3 regions of the Bradyrhizobium sp. GW821-FHT12B03 genome follow, and region 3 is predicted to be linked to each of the others. Evidence: predicted binding sites of a transcription regulator. Region 3 holds the regulator's gene; each other region holds the start of a gene.

Region 1 (2,266 bases), on a different contig from region 3:
TTGATCCAGTCGCGCCGCTTCAGCGTGCGCCTGGTGTCCTCAAAGCCGCTTGCCCAGTGCTCGCGCATCGAGGTGCCCGAGAACTCATGGTCCTTGGCGTCGCCCTCATAGGCCTTCTGCTGGTAGATCAGATGCAGGATCGCGATCTCCGGCATATGGCTGAGGCTGGTCTTGAGCTGGCGTTCCTCGTCGGAGAGCTGTTCCTCCGGCAGCTTCGCCAGCGCCTTGTAGAGCAGGACCTTGAGATTGTGCGTGCGGCGATAGACGTCGGTGTTGTGGCGGGTGCGCGAGGAATACATGATGTCCTTGTGGCGGGCCATCACGTCCTGGATCGAACGCGGCAGCACGCCGCGGGCACTGAACAGGTCGACCTGGAACACCAGCGAGTTGAGCGCGTCCTCCTGGTCGAGCAGGTGCTGCAGCGGGGTGTTGGAGACGATGCCGCCGTCCCAGAAATGATCGGTGCCGATCCGCACCATCGGTAGCGCCGGGGGCAGGGCGCCGGAGGCCATGATGTGCTCCGGCCCGATCTCGTCATGGGCGTTGTCGAAATAGATGAAGTTGCCCGAGAGCACGTTCACCGCGCCGACCGCGAAGCGAACCTTCTTCTCGTTGATGAGGTCGAAGTCGACGAGCTCGCGCAGGCTCTCCTTGAGCGGCGTCGTGTCGTAATAGCTCGTCGCGGTCCTGGCGCCGACCGGGCTGAACCAGGGATTGACCTGATGCGGGGTGAAGAAGCCGGGCTGGCCCATCGCCGACGTCATCCACGCGCTGGTGAGGTTGCGCCATTGGCGGAAGACGTCGCCATCGGGCGTGTAGTGCCAGATCTTGCGGTCGGTGATGCGCTCCCAGAAGGTGCGCAGCGCATCCAGCCGCTTCTCCGGCCTGTTGCCGGCGATGATGGCCGAGTTGATTGCACCGATTGAAACGCCGCAGACCCAGTCGGGCTCGATGCCGGCCTCGTGCAGCGCCTGATAGACCCCGGCCTGGTAGGCGCCGAGCGCGCCGCCGCCTTGCAGCACCAGCGCGACGCGGTCGCAGCGTTCGGGGCGCCAGCCTCGCACGGGAGGCTGATGGGTCTGATAAGCCGGTTGCGACGTGCGGGCGTCCATGACTGGTATCTCCTGCCTCGCAAAACGATTGCGTCCGGCGGTGACGCCGTGATGACAACGGCGGCGCCGATGCAGCGTGTGCATGCAGACCAGCCTCGCCTGGAATGGCCGGGTCGCGCGACTGACGGAAAACCTTCACATCGCAGTCAATGACGACCGCTAGCACTTCCGGCCGAACGGATCACAGGAGAGACGCGATGCGCAGGGAAGACGTGCTGAGACTTCCGTCGATGCCGGCCGCGGGGCCGAGCTATCCGGCCGGGCCCTATCGCTTCGTCAACCGCGAATTCCTCGTCATCACCTACGAGACCGATCCGGACCTGATCCGCGCCGGCCTGCCCGAGCCGCTGGAGCCGATCGACCAGCCGATCGTGCATTACGAATGGATCAGGATGCCGGACTCCTCCGGCTTCGGCAGCTACACCGAGTCCGGCCTCGTCATCCCGGCGCGCCTGCACGGCGAAGAGGTCAACTTCGTCTCGCAGATGTATCTGGACGACGATCCGCCGATCGCCGCGGGCCGCGAGATCTGGGGCTTCCCCAAGAAGTACGCCCATCCGAAACTCGAGATCGTCAAGGACACGCTGACCGGCACGCTGGAATATGCCGGCCAGCTCGTTGCCATGGGCACGATGGGCTACAAGCACGAGAGCATGGCCGGCAACGGCGATCTCACCCGCGCCACGCTGTCGAAGACGCAAATCAATCTGAAGATGATCCCGGGCGTCGACGGCCGCCTCGAGGTCTGCCAGCTCGTTGCCATCAACCTCGTCGACATCGTGCCGAAGGGCTCGTGGATGGGGCCGGGACGTCTTCACCTCGTGCCGCACGTCAATGCGCCGGTTGCCGATTTCCCGGTCCGCCGCGTCGTCGGCGCGCATCACTACATCGCCGATCTGACGCTGCCGTTCGGCCGCGTCGTGCACGATTACATCAGGGAAGCCGAGGCGGCGGCCGCGACGGGGCTGGCCGCGGAGTAGGGCGGTCCCCATCATCAAGCTGTAACAAAGCCGTAATTGAGTACCCGCATGGATCCGGAAGATGCCGTCAGCCATCGTCCGGAGACTGGGCATCTGTTGACGGTTGGGGTTGGCCATGGCTGAGCCGGCAAAGCTTGTCAGCGCGACGTCGGATCCTGCGCCGGCCATTTCCGG
Region 2 (2,266 bases), on a different contig from region 3:
GCGAATAGAGCGAGGCGGAGGCGAATTGCAGGATGCGGAAGGCGCGATCGACCGCGAACGGCGTCGAGCGCACCGAAAGCCAGGACACGATCGCCACCAGCATCATGGCAAGCAGGAAGCCGACCAGCGGCGACAGCACGATCGCCAGCACCGCCTTGGACAATCCGCCCCACACCGCCGCCGAAATCCCCGCCTTGGCCATGCCGCCACCGATGAGACCGCCGATCAATGCATGCGACGACGAGGACGGAATCCCAAGCCCCCAGGTCACGAGGTTCCAGACGATCGCCCCGACGAGGGCTGCGAAGATCACCTGGGCATCGACCACCGCGGGATCGATGATGCCGGTGCCGATGGTCTGGGCCACGTGCAGCCCGAACACCATGAAGGCGATGAAATTGAAGAACGCGGCCCAGAACACCGCGAATTGCGGCCGCAGCACGCGGGTCGAGACGATGGTCGCGATCGAATTGGCGGCATCGTGCAAGCCGTTCAGGAAGTCGAACAGCAGCGCGACGGCGATCAGTCCGACCAGGACGGGAAGACCCAACGCAGCATCCACGGCGAGGCCCCTACTCTACGCTTTGCGCATGATCTCCGCGCAAACGCGTTCCGCGTTTGTCGCGAAGGAAAACCGCTGCACACTTTTCCGGATCATGCGCTAAACTTGCTCGATGACGATGCTGTTGATCTCGTTCGCGACGTCGTCGAAGCGATCGGCCACCTTTTCGAGATGGTCGTAGATCTCTACGCCGACGATGAAATCCATCGCATTGCCGGCGCGGTGCTTGAGGAACAGCTCCTTCATCCCGATGTCGTGGAGATCGTCGACGCGGCCTTCGAGCTTGGTCAGCTCCTCGGTGATCGCGGTCAGCATCGCGACGTTCGGGCCGATCGACTGCATCAGCGGCAGCGCGCGGCCGACCAGATTGGCGCATTCGATCAACAGCGCACCAATCTCCCGCATCGGCGGCTCGAAGATGCGGACCTCGAACAGCATCACGGCCTTGGCGGTCTGCTGCATCTGGTCGATGGCGTCGTCCATCGAGGTGATGAGGTTCTTGATGTCGCCGCGGTCGAACGGCGTGATGAAAGTGCGGCGCACCGCCGTCAGCACCTCGCGGGTGATGTTGTCGGCGTCGTTCTCGAACTGGTTGACACGCTGGCAGTAGACCGGCGTCTCCTCGCCTCCGTTGAGCACGCCCTGGAGCGCGATCGAGCCCTGGATCACGGTCTGGGCATGGCGGTCGAACAGGTCGAAGAACCGTTCTTCCTTGGGCAGGAAAGCGCGAAACCATCGCATCATGGGGAAAGACTACCGGTTGGAAATGGCACGGCCCGGGAGGGCCGTCACAAAACTGTCATAGACCATTTTCGATCCGCGCGCGTGCCACCCCACGCCCGCGGAGCCGGATCATCCACCGCTTTCACGCAATATGTGAATTGATTAAAAATCAATCACTTAGAGCGAACGCCGCAAGTAATGCGCGATTTCGCCGATGACGCCGCGGCGGAACGTGAGCACGCAGATCACGAAGATCGAGCCCTGGATCACCGTCACCCACTGACCGAAGCCGGCCAGATATTGCTGCATGGCGATGATCACGAAGGCGCCGACCACGGGGCCGAAGATGGTGCCGAGACCGCCGACCAGCGTCATCAGCACGACCTCGCCCGACATCGACCAGTGCACGTCGGTGAGCGAGGCATTCTGCGCCACGAACACCTTCAGCGAACCGGCAAAGCCGGCCAGCGTGCCCGACAGGACGAACGCCAGGAACTTGTACTGGTCGGTCCGGTAGCCGAGCGAGATCGCGCGCGGCTCGTTCTCGCGGATCGCCTTCAGCACCTCGCCGAACGGCGAGTTGATGATGCGGTAGATCAGCAGGAAGCCGGCAAGGAAGCCGACCAGCACGACGTAGTACAGGGTCGTCGGCTTCGACAGATCGAACAGACCGAACATGCGCCCTTGCGGGATGCCCTGGATGCCGTCCTCACCATGGGTGAACGGCGCCTGGAGATAGATGAAGTACAGCAGCTGCGACAGCGCCAGCGTGATCATCGAGAAATAGATGCCCTGGCGGCGGATCGAGATGTAGCCGGTGATGAGCGAGAGCACGAAAGCGGCGGCAATGCCGACGAGGATGCCGAGCTCCGGCGGCAGCGCCCACACCTTCAGCGCGTGCGCGCTGCAATAGCCGGCGGTTCCCAAGAACATCGCGTGGCCGAACGACAGCAGGCCGCCATAGCCGATCAGAAGATTGAA
Region 3 (2,266 bases):
TCGGCGAGCTGATCGAGTTCGACGACACCAGCAAGATCTTCACGTCGCCGAGCGATCGGCGCACGCAGGATTACATCACCGGCCGGTTCGGCTGAGGAGACGGGACATGGGTTCTGAACATACCGCAAAGGCCTTCGACACCGACCTCCAGGAACTCACCCGGCTGGTCGCCGAGATGGGCGGGATTGCCGAGCGCATGATCGTCGATTCCGTCGACGCGCTGATCCGCCGCGACGTCCCGCTCGGCCAGCGCGTCGTCGCCACCGACACCGAGCTCGACGCGCTGCAGAAGCGCATCGAGGAGCGCGCCGTGCTCACCATCGCCCGCCGCCAGCCGATGGCGGTCGATCTGCGCGAGATCGTCGGCGCCATGCGCGTTGCGACCGATCTCGAGCGCATCGGCGACCTCGCCAAGAACATGGGCAAGCGCGTCGCGGCGCTGGAGACGGACTTCCATCCGCTCAAGCTGTTCCGCGGCCTGGAGCACATGACCGACCTCGTGCAGCAGCAGGTCAAGTCGGTGCTGGACGCCTATGCCGCGCACGATCTGCCGGCGGCGATGGCGGTGTGGAAGGGCGACGAGGAAGTCGACGCCATCTGCACCTCGCTGTTCCGCGAGCTCCTCACCTACATGATGGAGGATCCGCGCAACATCTCGTTCTGCATCCATCTGATGTTCTGCGCCAAGAACATCGAGCGGATCGGCGACCACGCCACCAACATCGCCGAGACCGTGTTCTACATGATCGAGGGCCAGGCGATCACCGACAAGCGGCCGAAGGGCGACATGACGACCTTCGCCACGACGGTCCCGAATACCTGAAGACGCAAGGAGCGACGACACCATGGGCGCACGCATTATGGTGGTTGAGGACGAGGAAGCTCTCACCGAGCTTCTCCGCTACAACCTCGAAGGCGACGGCTATGACGTCGAGACGGTGATGCGCGGCGACGACGCCGACACCCGCCTCAAGGAGCACATCCCCGATCTGATCGTGCTGGACTGGATGCTGCCGGGCCTGTCGGGCATCGAGCTGTGCCGGCGGCTGCGCACCCGGCCCGAGACCAAGCAGCTCCCGATCATCATGCTCACCGCGCGCGGCGAGGAGAGCGAGCGGGTGCGGGGTCTTGCGACCGGTGCCGACGATTACATCGTCAAGCCGTTCTCGGTGCCCGAGCTGCTGGCGCGCGTGAAGGGCCTCTTGCGGCGCGCAAGCCCGGAGCGGCTCGCCACGGTGCTCGCCTATGGCGACATCGAGCTCGACCGCGACAAGCGTCGCGTCGCGCGCTCCGGCCGGCCGATCGATCTCGGCCCGACCGAATATCGCCTGCTGGAGTTCTTCCTGGAGCATCCCGGCCGCGTGTTCTCGCGCGAGCAGCTGCTCGACAGCGTCTGGGGCCGCGACATCTATATCGACGAGCGCACCGTCGACGTTCACATCGGCCGTCTGCGCAAGCTGCTCAATCTCGGCCGCGAGCAGGACCCGATCCGCACGGTGCGCGGCGCGGGTTACGCGCTGGACGACCGTTTCGCGAAGGCGGAGCAGACGTAAGGTTTGCGAGTTGATTTAGCGGGCCGCAACCGCACTCTCCATGTCGTCCCGGCGAAGGCCGGGACCCATACCCACCGAACGTGGTTTGGCGAAGACGCGGAGTTGGCCTTTTGCTCAGCCATTGAACTCGGTGTTTATGGGTCCCGGCCTTCGCCGGGACGACATCGAGTTTGCAGGGCCGCCATTGCGGGACGGCCGTCACTTGATCTCAGCTCAAACTCACCGCGAGGGCTTCGCCGGCGCCCGCCGGCGGTCCGCCGCCGGTTGATACGCCACGCGCGAGTGCTGGGCGCAGTAGGGCAGGCCTGAGAGCGCCTTGCCGCCGCAGAAGAAGAAGTCCGGGCTCGAGGGATCGCCGACCGGCCAGTGGCAGGTCGCCTCGTTCAATTCCAGCAGCGACAGCCGCTGGCTCATCGGCACCACGTTGTCGTAGGTGACCGGTTCGGCCTCCACCTCGACCTCGAAGGCCTGCGCCAGCGCGGTGTTGCCGCGTGCGATCGGGCGGCTCACCCGCATCATGTGCTGTGCGGGACGCGCCTTGCGCGGCCGGGGAGCCGCCGATGAGGGGCTCTTGGCGCGGCCGGACAGGCCGAGCCTGTGCACCTTTCCGATCACGGCGTTGCGGGTCACATTGCCGAGCTCTGCTGCGATCTGGCTGGCCGATAATCCGGCCTCCCAGAGCTTTTTCAACTGCTCGACGCGATCGTCGGACC

The links. The regulator PhoB, encoded in region 3, activates phosphate uptake and scavenging genes when phosphate is short. The targets are predictions, from matches to a motif close to TGTCATNNANCTGTCAT.
Region 1: AC1RUR_RS35010 (acetoacetate decarboxylase) is a predicted target of PhoB. The motif match lies at 1,153-1,169, and genes of this name have one in related genera.
Region 2: AC1RUR_RS31730 (DUF47 domain-containing protein) is a predicted target of PhoB. The motif match lies at 1,349-1,365, and genes of this name have one in related genera.

Annotation. Positions count from the first base shown of each region.
Region 1 covers NZ_JBXAQU010000027.1:31,189-33,454, reverse strand. Annotated here, with positions in the region: gene AC1RUR_RS35015 (patatin-like phospholipase family protein) at 1-1,112, opposite strand, end outside; gene AC1RUR_RS35010 (acetoacetate decarboxylase) at 1,310-2,092, shown strand; gene AC1RUR_RS35005 (transporter) at 2,208-2,266, shown strand, end outside.
Region 2 covers NZ_JBXAQU010000022.1:19,220-21,485, reverse strand. Annotated here, with positions in the region: gene AC1RUR_RS31735 (inorganic phosphate transporter) at 1-562, opposite strand, end outside; gene AC1RUR_RS31730 (DUF47 domain-containing protein) at 662-1,306, opposite strand; gene AC1RUR_RS31725 (branched-chain amino acid ABC transporter permease) at 1,463-2,266, opposite strand, start outside.
Region 3 covers NZ_JBXAQU010000004.1:224,543-226,808, reverse strand. Annotated here, with positions in the region: gene pstB (phosphate ABC transporter ATP-binding protein PstB) at 1-95, shown strand, start outside; gene phoU (phosphate signaling complex protein PhoU) at 107-823, shown strand; gene phoB (phosphate regulon transcriptional regulator PhoB) at 846-1,553, shown strand; gene AC1RUR_RS10645 (GcrA family cell cycle regulator) at 1,773-2,266, opposite strand, start outside.